3 regions of the Enterocloster bolteae genome follow, and region 2 is predicted to be linked to each of the others. Evidence: predicted binding sites of a transcription regulator. Region 2 holds the regulator's gene; each other region holds the start of a gene.

Region 1 (8,274 bases), 2.9 Mb from region 2:
GATGCTATATCCGACGCAATCCTGGATGCTCTGATGGAGCAGGATCCAATGAGCCGCGTGGCATGTGAGACAGCCACCACAACAGGACTGGTTCTGGTTATGGGAGAGATAACCACCAACGCTTATGTGGACATCCAGAAGCTGGTGCGCGAGACGGTGCGTGAGATTGGCTATGACCGTGCCAAATACGGCTTTGACTGCGATACCTGCGGTGTTATCACAGCCATTGACGAGCAGTCCCAGGATATTGCGCTGGGAGTGAATAAGGCGTTAGAGGCAAAGGAAAACAAGATGTCTGACCAGGAACTGGATGCTATCGGAGCAGGGGATCAGGGCATGATGTTCGGTTTTGCCACCAATGAGACAGAAGAATTTATGCCGTATCCCATTTCCCTGGCCCACAAGCTGGCTAAGCGTCTTACGGAAGTCCGCAAGAACGGTACGCTTAAGTACCTGCGTCCGGACGGCAAGAGCCAGGTAACTGTGGAGTATGATGAAAATGACAAGCCGGTCCGCCTGGATGCTGTGGTATTGTCCACACAGCATGATGAGAGCGTGACCCAGGAACAGATTCATGCGGATGTGAAAAAATACATCTTTGACGAGATACTTCCTCAGCATATGATTGATGGGAACACAAAGTTTTTCATCAACCCTACAGGACGTTTTGTTATCGGCGGACCTCAGGGAGACAGCGGTCTGACAGGACGTAAAATAATCGTTGATACCTACGGCGGTTATGCGCGCCACGGCGGCGGCGCATTCTCCGGAAAGGACTGCACCAAGGTAGACAGATCTGCTGCATATGCTGCCCGCTATGTTGCTAAGAACATCGTGGCGGCCGGTCTGGCTGACAAGTGCGAGATTCAGCTGTCCTATGCCATTGGTGTTGCTCACCCTACCTCCATCATGGTGGATACCTACGGAACCGGTAAATTGAGCAATGAGAAGCTGGTGGACATTATCCGTTCCAATTTTGATCTCCGTCCGGCCGGAATCATTAAGATGCTGGACCTGCGCCGCCCGATTTATAAGCAGACAGCTGCTTATGGTCACTTTGGCCGCAATGATTTGGACCTGCCTTGGGAGAGACTGGATAAGGTTGAATTGTTAAAAAGTTATCTATAGGAAGGCGCTTAAGATTTGACTGAACCCCCTATTTTAATAAGTAATCAAAGGATTTCGGTTGAGTCAATGATTAGAGCTTCGGAATATGTTTGATTTTTAGGCTCTTTGTCAATAGTTGGGGTGGGATTTGTTAAAATCCCGCCCCAATTCTATGAAAAGGGCCCTTTTTATGTTTAGTTCCAGGTTTTACTGATTTTGGGCATGCCAAATAAGCCTCCGCATTACCGACCTTTTTATCCTATGATGTACAGTGAAGTATCCGGGTTCGGAACCGTTTGAAATTCCGGATTCCGTAGCTGCTCCGTTTTAATACCTTTATCTTGTTGTTAAATCCTTCTGTGGGACCATTTGTCAACCCGTATTTAAAGGCATTCAGAATTTCTTTTCGCCAGGCCCTGTAGGTCTTAGCACAGGCCTCAAATTCCTTGATCCCACAGCTCTGTGCATTCGCAATCCAGTCATCAAATTCCCTCTGCTGCTGACGATACGCTTCCATCTGGCAGATATCATAAAACCACTCTTTCATGCGGTGTGCCAGACGCAGATCCTCGCTATAGTGAAGCATTAAATCACAGGCCTGTTTGTTCTCATCTTTCAGCTTTTTATAGCGGGTCAGAATGAGTTTCCGGCTGCGTTTATAATACTTACGCAGAGAAACCGGCATGGAGCGCTGCAGCCGTTTGCGTACATTTTCAATCGCCCATGTCATCTGCCGGATGAAATGATATTTATCCACGATGATTGTAGCGTTTGGAAAGAAGGTCTGTGCAAGTTCGGTGTAGGGGCGCCACATATCGCAGACGAAGAACTTTACCTTCAGGCGTTCTTTCCTGGGAATGTTCCGCCAATAATCAGCCAGATGGCTCTGGGTCCGATCCGGGAGAATGTCGAGGATCCGGCGCTTTTTCGGATCAACCAGAATGCACTGATATTTACCGGTAGAAGCATTGCCTTTGAATTCGTCAATGGAAAGCGCTTGTGGAAGCTGGTCAGGCGGAGGATAGCAAATCGTGTCCAGAAGGCGGCAGACCGTCTGGACGGAAACACCGGTAAGCTCTGCAATCTGTTTTAAGGAAAAGGTCTGCCGGAGCAGGGAGACAATGTAAAATGCCAGTCTGCGGGTCCTGCGGTGGTAGCTGGGGAGGAACGAATAGGGTTCCGTGAACCGTTTGCGGCAGTATGGGCAGAGGTAGCGGCGTTTGCGAAGGAGCAGGATTACTTGTTTTCCCAGTAAGGGAATGTCCTGGACTTCTTGTAAACGGTAATCATGAATCCGTTTAGTTTTAGCCCCACAGCAGGGACAAGTCTGTTCTACCGGTTGGGACTGGATGAAAATTTTAATGAAAGAGTCTGCCTGAACCACTTTTTTAATAAAAACACCTTCCAAGTTAAGGAAGGCCTTGGTATAATTAGGGTACATCTATAAGGGGTCACCTCCGTAACATTAAACTTTGGTCGGGATAATGTGTTTAGGAGGCTTCTTATAGATGTATTTTATTACAACGAAAAGAATGTTGGAAGTGTGCTTTTCAGCACACCCCAACATTCAGTATAGAACCGATTTTTAGTTACAGCTATCTTCTATGGCAATAGGGGATAGCTGTTTTCTTGTCTGAGGATTGCCCTGGTTCCCCCCTAAAAAAAATTATAAAATCTTTCATTTATATATTGACATTTTTTTAACGAAGGTTTATAATGCAAACAGTGAGATTGTTAATTAATTATCAATAGCAATTGAGTAACAATTTAAAATGACTTGACAGGCAGGTACAGCCTAAATGTACTGATTCAAACACAAGGAAAATGGAGGATAAGGAAATGGCAAAGAAAATCGAGCAGGTTGTTCCGGAAATCATTGACAGCGTAGACGGACTGAATGCAAAAATGAATGCAATGCGCGAAGCGCAGAAAGCTTTTTCTACCTTTACACAGGAGCAGGTAGACAAAATCTTTTTTGCAGCAGCAAGCGCAGCCGACAAGATGCGTCTTCCACTTGCAAAGATGGCAGTAGAAGAGACCGGCATGGGCGTGGTTGAAGATAAGGTCATCAAAAACAACTACGCTGCAGAGTATATCTATAACGCATACAAGGATACCAAGACAGTTGGTGTGATTGAGGAAGATAAGGAATACGGCATTAAGAAAATTGCCGAGCCAATCGGTCTGATTGCAGCTGTTATTCCTACCACTAATCCTACTTCCACAGCTATCTTTAAGACACTGATTGCCTTAAAGACACGGAACGCAATCATCATTTCCCCACATCCCCGTGCTAAGAACTGTACTATCGCAGCGGCCAAGGTGGTTCTGGACGCGGCAGTGAAGGCCGGCGCACCGGAGGGCATTATCGGATGGATTGATGTTCCTTCACTGGAACTGACCAATGAGGTTATGAGGGATGCGGATCTGATTCTGGCAACAGGCGGTCCCGGCATGGTTAAGGCTGCTTATTCTTCAGGAAAGCCTGCTCTGGGCGTTGGCGCCGGCAATACACCGGTTATCATCGACGACACAGCAGATATTAAGATGGCGGTTAACTCCATCATTCATTCCAAGACATTTGACAACGGTATGATTTGTGCTTCCGAGCAGTCCGTGACAGTCATGGAATCCATTTACAGCGAAGTAAGAAAAGAATTTGAATACAGAGGCTGCTATTTCTTAAAGCCGGGCGAGATTGATAAGGTGCGCAAGACCATCATTGTTAACGGCGCCCTGAACGCCAAGATTGTGGGACAGAAGGCAGCAACCATTGCCAAGCTGGCAGGCGTTGAGGTTCCGGAGGATACCAAGATTCTGATTGGCGAAGTTGAGTCTGTGGATATCAGCGAAGAGTTTGCCCATGAGAAACTGTCTCCTGTACTGGCTATGTACAAGGCTAAGACGTTTGACGAGGCTCTGGATAAGGCAGAGCGTCTGGTGGCAGACGGAGGCTACGGCCATACCTCATCCCTGTATGTGAATGTAAATGAAGAAGAGAAGATTTTAAAGCATGCAGCAAGAATGAAGACCTGCCGTATCGTAATCAACACTCCTTCTTCCCACGGCGGTATCGGTGACCTGTATAACTTCAAGTTAGCTCCGTCCTTAACACTGGGCTGCGGTTCCTGGGGCGGCAACTCCGTATCTGAGAATGTTGGAGTTAAGCACTTACTGAATATTAAGACCGTTGCTGAAAGGAGAGAGAACATGCTGTGGTTCCGTGCACCTGAGAAGGTTTACTTTAAGAAAGGCTGTCTGCCTGTAGCATTACAAGAGCTGAAGGATGTTTTAGGCAAGAAGAGGGCGTTCATCGTAACAGACTCCTTCCTGTATAAGAACGGATACACCCATGCCATTACAGACCGTCTCAATGAAATGGGAATCACATATACTGTATTCTCCGATGTACAGCCTGACCCAACACTGGCTAATGCACAGGCCGGCGCCAAGCTTATGAGAGAATTTGAGCCGGATGTAATCCTGGCCATGGGCGGCGGTTCTGCTATGGACGCAGGTAAGATTATGTGGGTGCTGTATGAGCATCCGGAAGTGGATTTCATGGATATGGCTATGCGTTTCATTGATATCAGGAAACGTGTATATACCTTCCCGAAGATGGGCGAGAAAGCATATTTCATTGCTGTTCCTACTTCTTCCGGTACAGGTTCCGAGGTTACTCCTTTCGCCGTTATCACAGACCAGGAGACCGGTATCAAGTATCCTCTGGCAGATTACGCGCTGCTGCCTAATATGGCAATTGTTGATACTGACAATATGATGAGCCAGCCAAGAGGACTGACCAGCGCATCCGGCGTTGACGTACTGACCCATGCACTGGAGGCATATGCATCCGTCATGGCAACCGACTATACAGACGGCCTTGCGCTTAAGGCCATGAAGAACGTATTTGATTACCTTCCAACCGCTTACAATGAGCCTACAAATGTTGAGGCACGTCAGAAGATGGCAGATGCTTCCTGTATGGCTGGTATGGCATTTGCCAATGCATTCCTGGGCGTATGCCACTCCATGGCTCATAAGCTGGGCGCATTCCATCACCTGCCACACGGTGTTGCCAATGCTCTGCTGATTTCCCTGGTGGTTGATTTCAACGCAGCTGAGAATCCACGTAAGATGGGTACTTTCTCCCAGTATCAGTATCCACATACCCGTGAAAGGTATGCGGAGTGCGCAAGGTTCTGCGGAATCCAGGCCAAGGATGATGCTGAGGCAGTTCAGAAGCTGATTGTTAAGATTGAGGAGCTTAAGAGGACTGTTGGTATCAAGTCCTGCATCAAGGATTACGGCGTTGATGAAAAAGACTTCTTAGACAGGCTGGATGATATGGTAGAGCAGGCATTTGATGACCAGTGTACCGGCGCTAACCCAAGATATCCGCTTATGAGTGAGATTAAAGAAATGTATTTAAAAGCATACTACGGTAAATAATTCGTACCCATTGCGGGTAAATACCTTTATCCTTTGTGTTTGGAACAGGCCGTCTGTCGTTTGACAGGCGGCCTGTTCATATTGTTTTGTTATTGTTTATCCCTGTGGTTCAGCATGATACCATCAAAAAAAGATTCATAATTGATGTTAAATATTTCCTTCATGGCTGCCAGCTCGGAGATTCGTATATTATATGTGCCGCTTTCTATCTGGGAATATATGCTGCGTGAAATATTAATCCCCATCAGCTGCATCTTTGCAGTGACCTGATCCTGGGTGAGATGTGACTGCATGCGGTATTTTCGGATGTTTGGCCCTATCCTTAAATCCTGCTTTAATTTTTGATCCATGGCTTCCTCCGGAATATGCAAGAAATAGGTTGCATTTCCTTGATTTTACGACAAATGTCATATATAATTGCAATGTATAGATTGCACAGGAGAAATTGGAAATATACATGCAGAAAGAAGAATAGGAGTTTTATATGATGCCAGATAAATCCCAGGGGGGGCTGTTGGCCAGATTGCAGGATCTCTCCGGCTGTCAGTACCTTTCGGACCTCCACAGTCCGTTTTATATAGAGGATATTATATATGCCGTGCGCACGGTAAGCATGTCATCCTATTCCATGAGCGAATGGGAGGAGGCTTTCCGGTATATTACTGGCGTCAGGACGGAATTTAAGAGTAAGGAAGAGCTTGTTAAGAATCTGATTCTCAGATTAGAGGAAAATAAGGAACTATAGATAAATAAAGATGCTGTATGGCTGTCCGGATGTATTATGGTATATCCGGACAGCCATACAGCATCTTTTTCATTTATCCTGTTTTTTCCTGTTTTTATGCGGAGCGTATTTTTGTGCGGAGCGCAGTCCTGTCCTGTGCTGGGCAGGAGGCGCTGGGGAGGAGGCGTTGGGGAAGGAGGTGCTGGGGCAGGGGGCGCTGAGGCAGGAAGCGCTGCTGTGGTTTCTGCAGTCACCCGGCGTACCCTATGTAATCTCGCTGTAAAACAGCTCATGCTGCCTTTTTACCCGTTTGCGGATCTGCCGTACAAAGGACGAAGGGCCAACTACCCGGACCACAGGGCCAAAGGACAGAATATCTATGAGAAGTTCTGTCTCATCTGCCAAATCATAGTGGATGGAACAGATCCAGCATTTCATTTCCGCGTCATATTCCGTATGCTTTTCATAGTTGGCAAAATGCAGCATGCACCGTTCCAGGGAGTTGCGTTCCCCGCTGATTTTAAGAACCACTGGTTCCGAGGCCTTTTGGATGGGTTCAAAACAGCGGGATTCAAGGTCTGGTGGGCATGACTTTGAGGTTACGTGGCAGTCCTTTATGCGTGCCAGATTAAGTATGGTGCTGCGGCTGAACGTATTCCGGTGGAGCTGGAGACAGCAGAGCCGGAACTTGTCATCCTTGGAGGAATACTGAAGCTGGTAAGGCGCGGTCTCAAAGGAGTGGACACGGCCGTGTTTTCCCTCATAGGCAACCAGAAGAACGCGTTCCTCCCGAATTGCTTTAAGTATAGCCTGAAAATGCTTCCTGTAGGAGGGGGAATCATAGGAATCCCCGTCCCTGTAGCGGTCATAGTAGTAAAAGTCGTCCTCATGGTAAAGGGAGGGCAGACCGTCCCATTCCCCGGCCAGAAGTTCTAACTGCCTGTCTGTGAAAAACAGTTGGAAACGGGGGTCCTGTATCAGGGATTTCAGCCATGCTTTCTGGAGGTTCGTGAGAGGGAGCGCAGGAACAGCATGGCCCAGACGGGACGTAAAGGTATGTTTGTCCTGTTCTTCCAGAAGGGCCCATGTGCTGTCCGTCAGTTTGGGGATGATGGACAGGGCGCTTTCCTGGAAACCGTAAGCGCGGCATATATCCTCCATATCCTGCCTGGTTATGGGGCTGTGACCTGCTTCATCCAGTATGTGGCGGACCACATTGTAATAACAGCTGTATATTTTGTGAAATAATTCCATGGCATCCTACTCCTCATTCCCGCAGTACATCTCATACATCTTCTCCCAATCCCGGGTTACCTTGGCTATAGAAAAAATATTTGTGCCCTGTATGTCCATGATACGGCCTGTAAAGGTTTTGACCCAGGACAGCATTTCATTGGTATCGAAAAATGTACCTGTGTAGAGAAACTGGTTTTCACGTATCTTCATAATTTCCCCGCCCCTTCCTTCACGGTAAAGACGGTTCAGGATGTAGGGTTCCTTTTCCTCGTCTATATAGAGCTTGATGCAGACCTCCTCCATACGGCTTGTACCGCTTCCAAAGGACACGCCCCAGCATTTCTCCTTATTCTTTTCCAAATCACGGAGTACTTCCTCATAAAATGCACATGGCTCCAGAAGGGTCACCCGGGTAATGGAGTCCAGGCGGGAGTTGCTGAAGCGGCGGCGCTCCGGCAGATACAGGCACAGATACCTGCGCCCGGTCTGGGTGCTGACAAATATCTTCAGGGGCACTCCTGACAGGGTGGAAACCTGTCCGCTGCGGCTGCTTTTGTTCTCAAACCGAATCATGCGTTTCTCACGGACAGCGGTCAGTATGTCGGCCAGTATGCCGTCCTCCAGTGTATGTACGATAAAATGGTGCTTGAACTGGAACAGGTCATTACATTCATCCTGACGGTCCAGGATGGTGCTGCCTATGCAGCCAAAGGGGGCGGCTTCCTGGAAGTATTTCACGGCTGTCATGAGGCACT
Region 2 (8,274 bases):
TCGGACGAGATCCACTCGGATCTGGTTTTTCCGGGACACAAGCATATTCCTTACCAGACAGTGAACCAGGATGCGGCGGGGCGCAGCGTCACTGCCATGGCTCCCAGCAAAACCTTTAATATTGCCGGTCTTAAGTCCTCTGTCCTGATTATCAAGAATCCGGAACTGTATAGCAGGGTGAACAAGGTGGTCACCGCGTTTCATGTGGGAGTGGATCTGTTCGGACTTAAGGCCTTTGAGGTGGCCTACCGCCATGGGGCAGCCTATGTGGATGAGCTGAATCAGTACTTATATGAAAATGCGCAGTTTGTGGCAGAGTATGTGGCGGAGAACCTGCCTGCGGCAAAGACATATGTCCAGGATGGAACCTATCTTATGTGGCTGGGTTTTACGGCACTGGGATTAAGCCAGAAGGAACTCATGGAAAAGGTGGTAGGGGCAGGTGTGGCGCCCAATGACGGTTCCCACTATGGAATAGAAGGAAATGGATTCCTTCGTATCAATATCGGTACACAGAGAGCCATGCTTAAGGAAGGCCTTGAACGGCTGAAAACCATATTTGGCTGATGATGTGTGAGCGGATCTGAGAAAGGAAGTGTGACAGGATGCAGGGGTTACTGAATGAGGTGCAGGAATACAGGGACAGGATGGTGGAGTGGAGAAGGAATATACATTCCTGTCCTGAAACCGGATTTCATCTGCCAAAGACATCGGCCATGGTGGCGGGAGTGCTGGAGAAGCTGGGATTTCAGGTGCACACCGGATTTGCAGAAAGCGCTGTCCTGGGAATCCTGGAAACAGGCAGGCCGGGAAATACCATAGCGGTCAGGGCGGATATGGATGCCCTGGGGATGCAGGATGAGAAGGATGTGCCTTACCGCTCTGCCAGGGATGGGGTATGCCATGCCTGCGGCCACGACGTACATACAGCCCTTTTGCTGGGGCTGGCATCCTATCTTTCAGAGCACAGGGACCAGATTCCCGGCGGATGCGTCAAACTGATTTTCCAGCCTGCCGAGGAAGGTCCTGCGCCTGGCGGGGCAAAGCTCATCGTGGATTCAGGGGTGTTGGACGGCGTGGACGCCATATTCGGAGCCCACTGCCAGCCTCAATATCCGGCAGGTGTGATGGGATGCAGGTACGGAAGCTTTTTTGCCAGCGGTGATTTTTTCGAGGTAAAGCTTAAGGGAACCGGGTGCCATGCGGCTTCGCCCCATAAGGGGAAGGACCTGATATCCATTGCCATGGAGATGATTCAGGCCATACAGAATATAGGTTCCAGGGAAATACCGCCCATGAAGACAGCCGTTATCTCGGTATGCTCTATAAACGCCGGGGTACTGTCCACTAAAAATGTCCTTCCCTCAGAGCTGACCTTTGGAGGAACCTACCGGGCCCACGACGGTCAGGTGAGGGACTATATAGCAGGCAGGCTGGAGCAGATTGTAAGAGACTTAAGCCGGATGAACGAAATCACCTGTGAATTTGAGGATTCCTTTGCGTTTCCCTCCTTTGCCAATGACAGAGATATCACGGATACCATTTACCAATCCGCGGCAGAGGTATTGGGACAGGACAAGGTGATGAAGCGTCCGGAGCCTGAGATGGGATCAGAGGATTTTGCCTGGTATACCAGGAAATACAAAGGCGCCTTTTTCTTCTTCGGAGTGAAGAATGAGGAGAAAGGACTGACTGCCAGTCTGCATAATCCCAGATTTGATATTGATGAGGATGCCATGGTTCCGGCTTTGGCTGTCTATATTAACACACTGTACCATCTTCTGGAAAGGCAGGATGTATGAGCGCGAAAGACAATGCAGCAGTAGAAATGACAGAAGTGAAAAAAACAGAATCAGAAATGAAAAACAGGTCCATGGTGCTGTGGGCAATCCTGAGCCTTTCCATGGCCAATGCCCTGGTAGGAACTGGCATATCGCCTGCCCTGGGTGTCATACGCCAGAGTTTTCCGGATGCGCCCGGAGTGCTGGTGCAGATGATAGTGTCCCTGCCGTCCCTGATGGTAATTGCCGTGGCCATTCCCTTTGCATGGCTCAGCAGACGCTATTCTGTCCGGAAGCTCTGCGCTGCGGGACTGGTCCTGTTTCTGGCCGGCGGCCTTATGGGCGGTCTGGCTTCCGGAATTTATACCCTGGTCCTGACCAGAATCCTGATTGGAGCCGGATATGGGCTGATGATGCCCCTGTCAGTGGGGCTGCTGTCCTATTTCTTCACCAGGGAGGAACAGCACCGCTTAAATGGCGGCATTGTCATCTGGTCCAGTGTCTCATCCATCATATGCATGGTGCTGGCCGGGTACCTGGCTGCCATATCCTGGCGGGCGGTGTTTCTGGTGTATCTGTTTGGAATACCATGTCTGTGGCTGTGCCTTAAGCATATTCCTGATGTGACGGTCACCGGCGCCGGGGGAGCAGCGGGAGATGACAGGGCGCGCCGGGCCAGGGGGAATCTTGGCGTCATCAGGAAAACATGGGTCTATGGGGCCGGAACCTTTGTGGTGTTTGTAGGTTATTTTGCCATACTGAACAACTGTTCCTCCATCATTCTGTCGGAGGGCCTGATCAGCGGGGAAAAGGTGGGGATCATCATGTCCTTCCAGACTGTAAGCTCCCTGGTGACAGGGCTTTACATAGGAAAGCTTAAGAAACTCCTGGGAAGGTATATGGGCACCTTCATATGGCTGTGCTCCATTGGGGGACTGCTGTCCCTGTACGCGAAGAACAGTCTGGCATTGACCATGCTGGGACTGGTTCTGTTTGGAATTGCCCTTGCCTCGGCAGTGGGAACCTTTAACGCGGAGGCGTGTATTGCCTGTGAGAGGGATGAGTCCCTGGCGGCAGGCTCTGTCATCATGTTCATGAGAAGCCTGGGACAGTTTTCCTCACCCCTGGTACTGGGATTTATGGCCCGGACTGCGGGAGCTTCGGATATACGCTTCCCATATGAGGGCGCGGCCCTGCTGTCTGTTGTCATGATGGGGGTGTTCTGGGTAAACGGGCTGGTGAGAAGCAGCCTGAAAAAACAGGCGGCCTGCTGAAACCAAAATTTAGCCCGGAGTCCAGCACGGGATTCGGCCCGGGGTTCAGCCCGGATTTCAGCCCAGGGTTCAGCCCGGATTTCAGCCCAGGGTTCAGCCCGGAGTTCTGCCATGATATAAAAAGCTCCCTCCATGAGAGACAGAGAAACGTGTCTTTCATAAGGGAGCTTGTTTTGTAGTTATACAGTGAACCGGGTTCCCGCTGTCACAGCTCATCCCCTGCATCCCCGTCCTCATCCATGCCTTCCGGGGGATCGGATGGTTTCAGCACCCTGGTCATAAGACCCATGGCGTACATTACGATGGGAATGAACACCAGGGAGAAGATAACCGCCATGAGATAATTCTTCGGCGCGCCCATGACAGCCAGCACAATGGCCAGAATAAACAGTCCTGCCAGCAGGACGGCCCCCAAGAGGGCAAATATACGTTTCAGTTTCATTGAACAGCTCCTTTCTGCGGCATCAGGCCTCCTCGGCCAATTCTTCCCAGCTCTGGTACAGCTTTTCCAGCTGTCCGGCTATTTCCTCTTTTTCCTTATTCAGTTCCATAAGCCGGGGCACATCGGTGTACACCTCTTCCAGGGTGAGGAGGGCGTCGATCTCGCTGTCCCTGGTCTCCAGGGCGTGAATGGACTCCTCTGTTTTTCTGAGCTCGTTCTGAATCCTGCGTATACGGGCCTGTTCTTCCTTCTGGGCTTTCCATTCCAGCTTCAGGTCGTTTGGGGAACCCTGGGACGGCCGGTCCGGGGACTGGGAGGAACCGGACACTGCGGATGTACGGCTGTTCCTGGCTGCAAACGCGGCTTCCACCACATCCTTTTTCTCCAGATAATAGTCATAGCTGCCGATATAGTTAATCAGGGACTGTCCGGTCAAGTCCAGAATTCTGGTGGCTGTGCGGTTGATGAAATACCGGTCGTGGGATACATAGAGTACAGTTCCGGTGTAACGGCACAGGGCGCTTTCCAGGATTTCCTTGGAGGTGATGTCCAGATGGTTGGTGGGCTCGTCAAGGAGCAGGAAATTGGCGTCGGAAAGCATCAGCTTGGCCAGGGAGACCCGGCCCCGCTCGCCGCCGCTTAAATCGCGGATCAACTTGAACACATCATCCCCTGTAAAGAGAAAGGACGCCAGGGTGTTGCGGATCTGGGTATTGTTCATGCTGGGATAGGTGTCCTGGATTTCGTCAAACAAGGTCTTATCCATATGAAGGACCTGGTGTTCCTGGTCGTAGTAGCCGATGTGCACCTTGGAGCCCAGACGTATCTCGCCGGCATCGGCGGGCAGCAGCTGGTTGATGATTTTAAGGAGAGTGGTCTTGCCGGTGCCGTTGTTGCCGATGATGGCCACCCGTTCCCCGCGCTTGATTTCAAAATTTACGTCTGTGAACAGGGTCTGGCTGTCAAAGGACTTGCTCAGGCCGGTAACGGTAAGCACATCCTTGCCGCTTTCCACATCCGGCTCCAGCCGGATATCCATGGAGTCGTCGATGTCTATGGGCTTTTCCAGCCGGTCGATTTTATCCAGCATCTTTTCCCGGCTCTCGGCCCTGCGGATGGATTTTTCCCGGTTAAAGGATTTAAGCTTGGCAATGACGGCCTCCTGGTGCCTGATTTCCTGCTGCTGATTTAAGTATGCCCGGATTCTGGCGTCCCGAAGCATGGCTTTTTTGTCGCTGTAGGCCGTGTAATTGCCGCTGAACACGGTCCCGGTTCCATTGTCCAGCTCCACGATTTTTGTCACCACCCGGTCCAGGAAATAGCGGTCATGGGCAACGATGATTACGCTGCCGCTGTAGGTCTTAAGGTATGTCTCCAGCCAGGCGATGGATTCCATATCCAGGTGGTTGGTGGGCTCGTCAAGGAGCAGGATGTCAGGCTTGGTCAGCAGAAGCTTGCCCAGGGATACGCGGGTTTTCTGGCCCCCGGACAGGGCGTTGATGGGCTTTGAAAATTCCTCCTCGGCAAAGCCAAGGCCCTTTAATACGCCGGTGATTTCACTGCGGCAGGCATAACCGCCCTCCAGCTCAAACTGGTGGGTCAGGCGGCTGTATTCCTCCAGCATGTTTTCTAAACCTTCGCCGGACGCGCTTTTCATATCCAGTTCCAGGGAGCGGATGCGTTCTTCCATCTGAAGGATGGGGCGCTTGACCTCCAGCAGGGCGTCGTGGATGGTGCTCTCGCTGTCCAGGTCCTGGTGCTGGGCCAGGTAGCCGATGGAGGCCCCTTTGCTCAGGGCCACGCACCCCTCGTCACAGGCCAGTTCCCCGATGATGATTTTGAGGAGAGTGGACTTGCCGGCGCCGTTGATTCCGACAATGGCTGCCTTTTCATGGTCCTCCAGGTGGAAGGAAACCTGCTTTAATATATGTTTCTCTCCAAATGATTTGCTTATATTGCTGCATGATAAAATCATGGTAAACTCCTTTAAAAACGACATATTTAGCTCTCCCAAGTATAATATACGGAGACGATTTTTTCAAGAACATATGTAAACGGTTTGACATTTTTTTGACGTGTGTTTATAATAGAACTATTAAGGTTTTGACAGAATTGCACAATGGGAAGGTGGATACATCATGGAACGCAAGGAGATTTCGAAGGCAGTCATATCCAGGCTGCCCCGTTATTACCGTTATTTAGGTGAATTAATAGAGGAAGGTGTGGAGCGCATATCCTCCAATGAGCTGAGCGCCAGAATGAAAGTGACCGCGTCTCAGATCCGTCAGGATCTGAATAATTTCGGCGGATTCGGCCAGCAGGGCTACGGTTATAATGTTAAGTACCTCTATTCAGAGATCGCCAAAATACTTGGGATTGACAGACAGCACAATGTGATCATCATCGGAGCAGGAAACCTGGGACAGGCCATTGCCAACTATACGAATTTTGAGCGCAGGGGCTTTGTTATCAGGGGAATGTTTGATATTAACCCCAAACTGATCGGCCTGGTCATCAGAGGGATTGAGATTCGCTCCGTGGATGATTTGGAAACGTTTATCAGGGAGAATGAGATTCAGATTGCTGCTCTGACCATCCCGAAGACAAAGGCGCCGGAGATTGCGGACCGCCTGGTAAACGCGGGAATCAGGGCTATCTGGAATTTTGCCCATACGGATTTGGTGGTACCGGAGGATGTGGTGGTGGAGAATGTGCACCTGTCCGAGAGCCTGATGCGTCTTTCCTACCGGGTCAGCAGCATGTATGACCTGCAGGAGGAGAAAAAGAACGCGTTAAAGTAAATGTTTAGGAAGACAGCACCATGATACTTGGAGTTGGAACAGATTTAATTGAAATCAGACGCATGGAAAAAGCCTGTAAAAAGGATTATTTTGTGGTGCGTACATTTACGGATATGGAAAGCCGGCAAGCAAAGGGGTCCGCCTCTAAGCTGGCCGGCTCTTTTGCTGTGAAGGAAGCGGTTGCCAAGGCTTTGGGGACAGGGTTTCGGACCTTCATGCCCATCGACGTGGAGGTGCTCAGGGATGATATGGGAAAACCCTATGTCCGCCTTTACAGAGGGGCCCTTAAGCGGTTTCAGGAGATGGGAATGGAGCGTCTGGAGGTGTCCATCACCAATACAAGGGAATACGCCATGGCGTTTGCAGTGGGAGAAGGAAGGATAAAGGAGGTACAGCCAAATGAGGATGCTGGTAACGGGAAAACAGATGAAGGCCATTGACGCATACACCATCCACACCATAGGAATCCCCTCCCTGGTCCTGATGGAGCGGGCAGCTCTTAAGGTGGCCCTGGCAGCGGAGCGCCTGTGGGAAAAGGGGGATGTAATCTGGGCGGTGTGCGGCACCGGCAACAACGGGGCCGACGGTGTGGCGGCAGCCAGAATGCTTCATCTAAAAGGATATCCGGTGCGTGTATTTCTGGTGGGAAATCCGGATAAGGGAACAGAGGAATTCAGGACGCAGCTTAAGATTGCAGGCAACGTGGGACTTTTCACTCTGCCGTGGCAGGAGGGGGAGAAGGAAGAATGCGGCCTTCTCATAGACGCGGTGTTCGGCGTGGGACTGAGCCGCCCTGTGGAGGGGGATTACAGGCAGTGTATCGAAATGCTTGCGTCCAAGTCCATCCGCAGCACTGTGGCGGTGGATGTGCCTTCCGGCATTCATGGGGATACGGGAACTGTCATGGGCATAGCCCTGTGGGCGGACCTGACGGTTACCTTTGGATGGGAGAAAACCGGGACAGCCCTGTATCCGGGCCGGGAGTACGCGGGCCGGGTGGAGGTGGCTGATATCGGATTTCCCGGACAGGCCCTGGAGGCGGTGAAGGAAGCAGAGGGGACGGCGGCAGGAGATTTTGCCGTTACCTACAGTGATGATGATTTGAAACGGATACCCAGGCGCCCTGCCTATTCCAACAAGGGAACCTTTGGAAAGGTGCTGATTGTGGCAGGCTCTAAGAATATGTGCGGGGCCGCCTACCTGAGCGCTTTATCCGCATACAGGACAGGGGCGGGACTGGTAAAACTGCTTACGGTGGAGGAAAACCGTCAGATTCTCCAGGAACGCCTGCCTGAGGCCATCATAGCCACCTACACCCCTGACCAGCTCATGGAGGGCAGGGATGAATTCAGGAAGATGATAGAAGCCCAGATGGAATGGGCTGACGTGGTGGTGCTGGGACCGGGACTGGGAAACGGACCCTATGTGGAATATCTGGTGGAGGATATACTGACCAGCGCGTTCGTGCCTGTCATCATTGACGCCGACGGCCTGAATGCCATAGCGGGTCATCCATATCTTACCTCCTACTATACAGAGAACATTATCGTGACGCCCCATCTGGGAGAAATGGCCCGTCTTACAGGGGAGGGAATCGATCAGATTAAGGAGAACCTGGCAGCCACGGCCCTGGAGTATGCGGGCCGCTACGGCCTTACCTGCGTGTTAAAGGACGCCGCCACTGTGACTGCGGGACGGGACGGGAACCTGTACATCAACTCCAGCGGCAACAGCGCCATGGCAAAGGCAGGCTCCGGCGACGTGCTCACAGGCATCATAGCAGGTCTGATAGCCATTGGCATGGAGGAAGAGGAGGCGGCCTGTCTGGGTGTATATCTTCATGGACGGGCAGGGGACGCGGCTGCCTCTAAAAGCGGCGCCCACAGCCTGCTGGCTTCGGAACTGGCGGATGCTGTTGGCAGTGTGATGACCATGGTGTGACGGTCATGGTGTGCGGCTGGGGTGTGACAGTCATG
Region 3 (8,274 bases), 740 kb from region 2:
CCACGCTTGGCACAAATATCATGCCTGTGGGAAAGACCGTTGTCATGAGCAGCGAATCGTGGAAGGCCCCGCTTGGGACTTTCGTGTAAGGAATATCCAGTTCTTTAACAGAGGCTTCAATGGCATCCTTCACCCATTCGGTCATGGGCGCCGGCTCATGGTAGGAGAACCGGTTAAAGCTGTATTCTTCCCCCATCGCCTCACAGATTTCCCCAAGGCACTCTCTCAGCTTCTGTTCTATGGTTTCCATCACTTTCTCATCCTGGTCGCGTATCTCCAGGTGGAAGAACGCCTCTCCCGGAATCACATTCACTGAGTTGGGCACCACCTTCATGGTTCCCACGGTTGCCACTGTAAACGGATTACCGTAAGCAGCTACGATTTCCGGAACCCGGGCCACGAATCTGGCCGCAGCCACCAGCGCGTCCTTTCTGTCCTCCATCACCGTGCTCCCGGCATGGTTGGCCTCTCCCGTAATCTTGATTTCAAACCGGCTCACTCCTGCAATGGATGTCACCACACCTACGGGAATCTGCTTCTTGTGAAGGGACGCCCCCTGTTCCACATGCAGTTCCAGGAAACAGTGCACCGAGTCTTTGGACCGTCTGGCATTGCCCAGGTCAGCCACCTTTAATCCGCAGGCCTTAAGCACATCCCCTCTGGCCTGTCCGTACATATCCTGGTCCTCCTCGCTGACATGAAGGTCCTGTCCGCACATGGCTCCGCTTCCCAACATTCCGCTTCCGAACCGGAAGCCCTCCTCATCCGTGAATACCACAATCTCCAGCGGATGGCGCAGCTTTCTGCCGCTCTCAATCAGTGTCTGGCAGACCTCCAGGCCGGCTACGCAGCCCAGCGCCCCGTCATACCTTCCGCCGTCCGGCACCGTGTCCAGATGGGAGCCTGTCATGATGGCAGGCAGTGTTTTATCCTCTCCCTCCAGTCTGGCAATCAGGTTTCCGGCAGCATCCATCTCAGGTTCTATTCCCAGCTTCCGGAAATAGTCCATGAAGATCTCCCGTCCCTTCCTGTCCTCCGGCGAATATGCCATGCGGGTGAATGTTCCGTCTTCCTGGGCTCCGCATTGGTACAGCTCTTCCAGCCGTCCGAGAACCCTGTCTAAATTGATATCCATTTAACCCCTCCTCGCTTCTATTCGTTGTCAATCTTGCACACACCGTTTATTTCTTTCCTGAACTTCTTATCTATATTGCACATTATAGATAATATTTTAACAGATTGCATCGGAGCAAACTGATAAAAATGGAGAGATAATTTATCTAGTCTGGATAAACTATCTCTCTATGGTATATTATAGGCTGAATTCTCACAGCCACAAACCCCTGCTGCTATATAAAATCCTTGTTGTAATTCTCTATCATCTTATACACTACCAGCCCAATCCGCACCGCCAGCACCTCGTTGGCATTGTCAAAATCAATCCCGGTCAGCTTCTCTATTTTTTCAATGCGGTAAACCGCTGTCTTATAGTGAACATAAAGATCCTGGGCCGTCTTGGAAAGGTTCAGATTCCGGTCCAGATACGCCCTCAGGGTCGTAATCAGATCATCCCTCTGGGGTTTCTTATAGTTATAAAGCTTCTGAAGCCCTTCCGGCACATACTCCAACAGCATGGAAGGGTCGCTTAACTGGCACAGCAGCTTAAATATGCCCAGGTCCGCAAACAGCATAACCTGGGGGCCTCCGTCCTCCGGCGTCTCTCCCGCCACATCCACGAACATGAACGCCTCGTTGGCTTCTTTAAAGCTCTCCGGAAGATTGATGATGCCGTCCACCACTCTGCCTGCTCCCGCTTTGATTTTAAGATACTTGTTATATCTGGCCACGTCCGCCTGAACCTGTTCCGCTATCTTTTTGATGCTTTTGCGGTATTCCTCCTGGGTCTGTTCCCTTTCCACCTCCTGTATCACCACGATTTTATCGAGATCGTTATGTATTTTGGCTTTGGATATACGGCTTCGGATTAAATCGCTTAAGACATCAATATCTTTTACCTTTGCCTTAAAGTCTCCCCTGGCCATGCTTTCATTTGTCATGCCGAATACAATCACACGGTAGCTGCCGTTGATGTCGACCCCCAGCAGGCTGGTATTCTTCTGGAGTTCTCCCATGGAATGGATTTTTCCATTGAGAATATTGTGTATAATATCATTCTGGAACTTCTTCTCCAGCTCCGTAACCGCGTACTGTCTGGAAAACTCAAAGCGCAGGGCCGTAATGGCGCTCTCTGCAGCTATGCAGTCCATGGTCCCAAAGGGCTGGTTTAACTCTGTCACCACCAGGTATATCTTCTCCCGGAAACTCATCTTCACCTGGATCAGGCACTGGGGGACCTCTCCCTTCTGCCTCATATAGGTGTAATTGGAATAAGTGCCCGGATCAAACGGCACCGCGTCCCTGCTGACGGCGAACTCCCTTGGCGCCTGGTCCGTAGCCGCCAGGCAGGTCAGGTTCTGGTTGTATACGGCTACCGGGTTGCGGATCAGCTTGGAGAGCACATCCAGTATCTCATCCACACCTTTTCCTGTGGAATCAGGAGCTATGGCAAGGGCTGCGAAATTGTCGTGGGTTGTCTTAAAATACTTAAGCCTGGTAACCTCCTCGTTAAAAAGCCGTTCCATGATCAGACTCATGACATCCCGGAAGGAAACCTCGAACGGCACCTCCAGAACCGGAATGTTATGTTCCTGGGCAAACGCGAACAGCAGTTCAATCTTGGTGTCCGCATTCTCCACCTTCCTGCCCCGCTTTAACACAAGGGCACTGACACTCTTTCTGCTCAGCTCGTTAATATACGTGCGGAATTCATCTACCGTACAGGATCTGAAAGCGTACAGACCTGTCAGAAGTACCTCCCCGCCGTCAATAAACTTTACGATGTCCGGCGCCTCAATGATTGTCACACCCTTAATTTCCTTGTCCAGTCCCCTGTCGCCTGCAAGTACCTTGATATCCTTCATTTCCTCTGCCAAAAGAAGTTCTCTTACTGTTAATCCCATCTTTTTCCTCACCGCCATCATTTGTCCTGCCAACACTACCTCCTAATTATAGCACAAACAGACACAGACGTATAATAAAATATCACGTCTGTGTCCTTTTGCTATTTATATGCTATTTCATGACCTTTTCTTTTGCCAGCTTCTCCATAACCACTGCCGCTTTGGCCAGGTCGCTGTACTTGGTGAACTCAACCGGGCAATGGCTCCGTCCGTCCTTGCTCGGCACAAACAGCATGACTGTGGGAAGTACCTGGCCGATTTCCAGGGCATCATGGCCTGCGCCGCTTAACATCCTCTTGCAGCTGTAGCCCCGCTCCCCGCATTCTTTCTCCATGATATCCAGCATTTCCCCTGAAAGCTCCACAGGAGTTATGGTCAGTTTGTTCTCCATGTCAAAACTGCCGCCATACTCACCAACCGCCCGTTCAAGAGCCTTTCTGATCCTGTTTGTAATATCATTTATATTGTCGTTATTTCTGGAGCGGATATCCACTGTGAACTCCGCTGTATCCGCCACAATGTTCATCCCGCCCGGTATGGTGTTCACATATCCCACCGTAGCAACGGTTCCGTCCGCTTTTTCCCTGGCCCAGTCAGCAATTCTTGAGATAACCTTTGCCGCCGCGTCCACCGGGTCCATCCTCATATCCATGGGTGTGGTTCCTGCATGGTCGGCCCTTCCGTGCACCGTCACCATGTAGCGCTGAATGCCTACGATACAGTCTACCAGTCCAAGCTCTGTGCCTTCCGTATCCAGGACCGGTCCCTGCTCGATATGCGCCTCCAGGAAGCAGCCGATTTTTCCGTCTTCCCAGACAGCTTCTTTGATCCGCTCCGGATCCATGCCGTATTCCTTCATGGCCTCATAGATGGATATACCGTCTTTGTCACGGAATTTCTTCATATAGTCCACATCCCTGTGGCCAAGGATGGCTCCCGAACCAAAATAGCCGGTTCCAAACCGTGTTCCCTCTTCGTCACAGAATCCAACCACCACGAAATCTCTCTTAGGCCTGATTCCTTCTTCTAAAAGGAGACGTGCCACTTCAATGGCGCAGATGACGCCTGCTATCCCATCATAGTCTCCGCCGTTATATACAGAATCATAGTGGGAGCCCATCATGACACAGGGTAATTCGGAGTCCTCACCCTTTAATACCCCAATCACATTGCCGGCAGCGTCTTCCCTCACATCAAGTCCGCTCTCCGTCATCAGCTCCTTTAAATACTCTACGGCCTTCCTGGCCTCTTTTGTGAACGGCAGCCTGGTGCAGCCGTTTCCCGGTGTTGCCGTAAACTGTTTTAAATGCTCCAAATCCCTGGCAATCCTGCCTGTAATCTCCTCAATCACCATTAGTAAACCCTCTCTATTCTTTTTTAGAAACCAACTTGGGTTTCCTCTTATTTCTTTCTGTCTAATACATATACCTTAAACGGCGAGTACAGCATAGCCGCCACCAGCAGGATAAATCCCAACAGGCATGCCCCGTCTCCCTGCATCTTAAGTCCTGTCAGTATCAGGGCAAAGGCCGCCAGGATGGCTGCAAAGGCCACTGTGAGCCTGCCCCCTTTTGTCTTGAAAAATTTCTCTGTCTCCATATGTCATCCTCCTCTGCCCCGGCACTGCCTGCGCGTTATGAAACAGCCACTGATAAAAATACGATAATACCGATTGCCAGCGTCATAATGGTCGTGAAGGGTATGATTCTCTTTAGCACCTGTCCCTCGCTTCCCAGGATTCCCGCTGTGGTAGTCCCCAGGATGATATTGCTGGGGCTGATGGCGCTTCCGATAGAGCCTCCCGCTGTCTGGGCTCCCAGGATTGGCGCCTGGTTCAGATGAAGCAGATTGGCTGTGGTTACCTGAAACTCTCCAAAGAGTATATTAGATGACATATTGCTTCCGGTCATGAACGATCCCACCATTCCCACCAGAGGCGCCAATATGACATAAGTCTTACCAAGTACCCTTGCTATTCCGTCCGCCAGCACACTGGTCTGCCCTGTTCCGCCCATGATTTTGGACATAATGACCAGACCGATGATAGCGATTCCCGACGGCATGGACATGGTTACGGAACGGACAAACACACGCTTTACGCCTCCCGGACGAATCCATCCGTGCCTGCCGAAATACACCAGCCCTGCAATGGATGACAGAAACAGGAACATACTGGCATGGGTAAAGGGCCGCAACGGCGAAAACAGTTCCGTAGCCTGGTTGACGAATCCATACCCCGTGGAAGTCTCTGGAAAGGAAAATCCAATGGACACCTGGTTCAGGAAACGATTTACCGGAGGCACCACTAACACCACCATGGTAACCACCGTCAGCAGGATATAAGGCACAAATGCCTGTACCAGCGTCATGCCGTCCGGCGTCTCCTCCGATGTGCCTGACGCGGCACCACGGTCCATAATCCGGCTGTCCTCCACACTCCACTCCTGTCTGTACATCTTCATTCTGCCTATCAGTATCAGGGCCACCAGGGAGAGACAGGCCGGAAGGAAGCAGGCTATGGTTGTATTGACCCGGGTCAGAAGCAGTTCTCCCCCTCCCTGAATCAGGGACAGGATAAGGAGGGCCGGAAGTCCCTTCCTCACAGCCTTTCCTTTTCCGTAGAACCAGCATATCACCAGACCAATCACCACATTCCACATCCAGATGAACACACCTGCCCAAAAGGCAGCCGCCAGATAGTCAGGCGTACCGGGCACAAGTCCGGTGGACATGGCCAGGGCATCCCAGGCAGCTGCCAGGGTACCGAAGGTATTGCCCCATGCCTGCCCTAATAAAGGTATGATGACCGCGAATACGGGAACTACTCCAATGCCCATGAGCAGGGGAGCTCCCACTGCCACCGGTACACCAAATCCTGTAATTCCCTGGAGAAAGCTCTCCAGTATCCATCCCAGGGCCAGCACCATCAAAAGTTCATTGGGCAAAAGCTTTCTCATCCCGTTGCGGATTACAAGAAAGGCCCGGGCTTCATCCGCCACCTGGTACAGAAGAATCGCAGTCCATACAATCAGCAGGATAATAAGAGCGCTCCATATTCCTTTTGCACTTTCCGCTGCCAGCAACCTGATATCAGCTTTATAGAATACAATGCCGGTAATAATCGTAATGGCCAGCCCCACGGGGGCTGCTTCCGTAGCCCCCCACTGGAACTTAATCATTAACAGCAGCAGGACAATGATTGGCAGACATGCCATTATCCACATAAACAGATTTGTTGGTACGTTCATATTTTATCTCCCGATTACTTATGTATTACTGTCCCCGTGCTGCCGGCGATTCCTTCCGCCGCCTTGTCAAGCAAGGTGATAAGTGTACGCCTGCCTTCCCCAGACTGTGCGAAACGGATGGCTGCCTCGATTTTCGGAAGCATGGACCCCTTGGCAAACTGCTCCTGGGCAATGTACTCCTTGGCCTTATCTACTGTAAGGTCACTGAGCCATTCCTGGTTCTCCCTGCCGAAATTGATGGCTACCTTTTCCACAGCGGTCAGGATAATCAGGTAATCCGCCTCCAGCTCCGCTGCCAGCAGGCTGCTGGCATTGTCCTTGTCAATGACGGCGTTGACTCCCGAGAGCCTGCCATTGTCATTCACCACAGGAATACCGCCTCCGCCGCAGGTAATGACAATATGGCCGGCGTCCACCAGCGTCTCAATGGTCTTGAGCTCCCGGATTTTCATGGGCATGGGGGAGGCCACCACGATGCGGTAACCCCTTCCCGCGTCTTCCATGCAGGGAATCCCGTTTTCCATGTTTTTCCTTGCTTCTTCCTCGGTCAGGAACCTGCCGATGGGTTTTGTGGGATTCTTAAATGCCTCGTCCTCCGGGTCCACCTCCACCTGGGACAGGATCGTGGATACCTTTACATCCATGTTCCTCTTATACAGCTCATACTTGATGGCATTTTGCAGGTCGATGCCGATATACCCCTGGCTCATGGCCACACAGGTCGGCAGCGGTGTTTCCTTGTAATTCTCATAGCTGCAGGCCAGCTGGTCCATGGCATTCTGGATCATGCCCACCTGGGGGCCGTTGCCGTGGGTGATAATCAGGTCCATGCCCTGCTGCACCAGGTCAACAATCACCTCAGCTGTCTTTGCCACTGCCTGCTTCTGCTCTTCGATATCCTTGCCCAGGGCGTTACCGCCCAGGGCAATTACTACTCTTTTTTTATCCATAACCCCATCTCCCTTACATCATAAGCTTAGTCCAAAGAGAACCCCAGTTTCTTCGCGTATGCCGCGATTGCCTTTTCAAAACATGCAATAGGCGGATGTACGGTGCCGGCCCCTATCTGTCCGTAGCCAGCCACCTTATGGGCAATTCCCGTGTTGATGACTGGTGTGATACCCTTTTCCACCACCAGTCTGGCATCAATCCCAAGGCATGTTCCCTGGAAGTTCCAGTTTGGTATGATAAAGTTGGGATTCCGGTCAATGGTGATCTCCGTCATCTCCGTGCTGGTACGAAGCGCGTCCTCGTACCCGCCGGCTCCCACGAATCTGGTAACGGCCGGAGCCGCGATCATGGCCATACCGCCTACGCCGAAGGTCTCTGTGATGGCGCTGTCACCCATATCCGGGCAGGCGTCCTCACCGTCATAACCTGTAAAGTAGAGTCCCTGGGGCGTGTTGACAGGAGCGGTGAACCATTCATCCCCCATGCCGCTTATGCGGATACCGAATTCCACGCCGTTTCTGCACATGGCAGTGACAATGGTGCCGTCGGTTACCTGCCTTGCGGCGTCCATGACGGCCTTACCTGTTGCCATCATGATATTCAGGAAGAACTGGTCTGTATCAGCCAGGAATTTGATGACGTCATAGCGGTCCTTTTCGTCCATATCCATCTTGGTAATCACCGGGCTGACCTCTTTCAGGAAAGCCAGGGACGCCGCAATATTCCTCTGGTGGAACTCGTCTCCCATGGCGATTGCCTTGGCTACAAGAGGATTCACATTCAGTCCGCCTATGGAACGGATGGCCCTTCCAAGGGTTGGTCCCAGCACATCCTTCATCCACAGCAGGCGGTCAACCACCTCCTTGGAATATGCACCGAACCTCAGCACCTTGCCGATTCCCTCATTCATGGTACAGTATGCCTCATTGCCGTCAGTCTGGTTCTCAACCACGAACACAGGCATGTTGGCGGAGGTAATGCCTCCCATGGGGCCAACGGCCTTTACATGATGGCAGGGAATAAAGGTCACTTCACCGGATGCAAGTATCTTTCTT

Evidence for each region. Region 2 encodes Rex, which represses fermentation and respiration genes when NADH is low (regulators of the CRP and FNR family bind a similar motif). Its sites were predicted from a motif close to ATTGTTAANTANTTAACAAT; they were not measured.
Region 1: a site for Rex is predicted at 2,838-2,857, ahead of adhE (bifunctional acetaldehyde-CoA/alcohol dehydrogenase). Genes of this name have one in related genera too.
Region 3: a site for Rex is predicted at 1,220-1,239, ahead of CGC65_RS17035 (Zn-dependent hydrolase). Genes of this name have one in related genera too.

The regions. Positions count from the first base shown of each region.
Region 1 is NZ_CP022464.2:6,538,812-6,547,085, reverse strand. It holds gene metK (methionine adenosyltransferase) at 1-1,128, shown strand, start outside; gene CGC65_RS30545 (ISL3 family transposase) at 1,367-2,548, opposite strand; gene adhE (bifunctional acetaldehyde-CoA/alcohol dehydrogenase) at 2,947-5,559, shown strand; gene CGC65_RS30535 (helix-turn-helix domain-containing protein) at 5,649-5,909, opposite strand; gene CGC65_RS30530 (hypothetical protein) at 6,044-6,304, shown strand; gene CGC65_RS30520 (WYL domain-containing protein) at 6,548-7,537, opposite strand; gene CGC65_RS30515 (WYL domain-containing protein) at 7,544-8,274, opposite strand, start outside.
Region 2 is NZ_CP022464.2:2,882,327-2,890,600, forward strand. It holds gene CGC65_RS13385 (MalY/PatB family protein) at 1-567, shown strand, start outside; gene CGC65_RS13390 (M20 metallopeptidase family protein) at 606-1,802, shown strand; gene CGC65_RS13395 (MFS transporter) at 1,799-3,055, shown strand; gene CGC65_RS13400 (hypothetical protein) at 3,261-3,497, opposite strand; gene abc-f (ribosomal protection-like ABC-F family protein) at 3,520-5,472, opposite strand; gene CGC65_RS13410 (redox-sensing transcriptional repressor Rex) at 5,636-6,298, shown strand; gene acpS (holo-ACP synthase) at 6,319-6,738, shown strand; gene CGC65_RS13420 (bifunctional ADP-dependent NAD(P)H-hydrate dehydratase/NAD(P)H-hydrate epimerase) at 6,698-8,239, shown strand.
Region 3 is NZ_CP022464.2:3,623,854-3,632,127, forward strand. It holds gene CGC65_RS17035 (Zn-dependent hydrolase) at 1-1,135, opposite strand, end outside; gene CGC65_RS17040 (PucR family transcriptional regulator) at 1,350-3,038, opposite strand; gene CGC65_RS17045 (M20 family metallo-hydrolase) at 3,133-4,374, opposite strand; gene CGC65_RS17050 (hypothetical protein) at 4,422-4,619, opposite strand; gene CGC65_RS17055 (L-lactate permease) at 4,655-6,268, opposite strand; gene arcC (carbamate kinase) at 6,283-7,218, opposite strand; gene CGC65_RS17065 (bifunctional FdrA/YlbE family protein) at 7,245-8,274, opposite strand, start outside.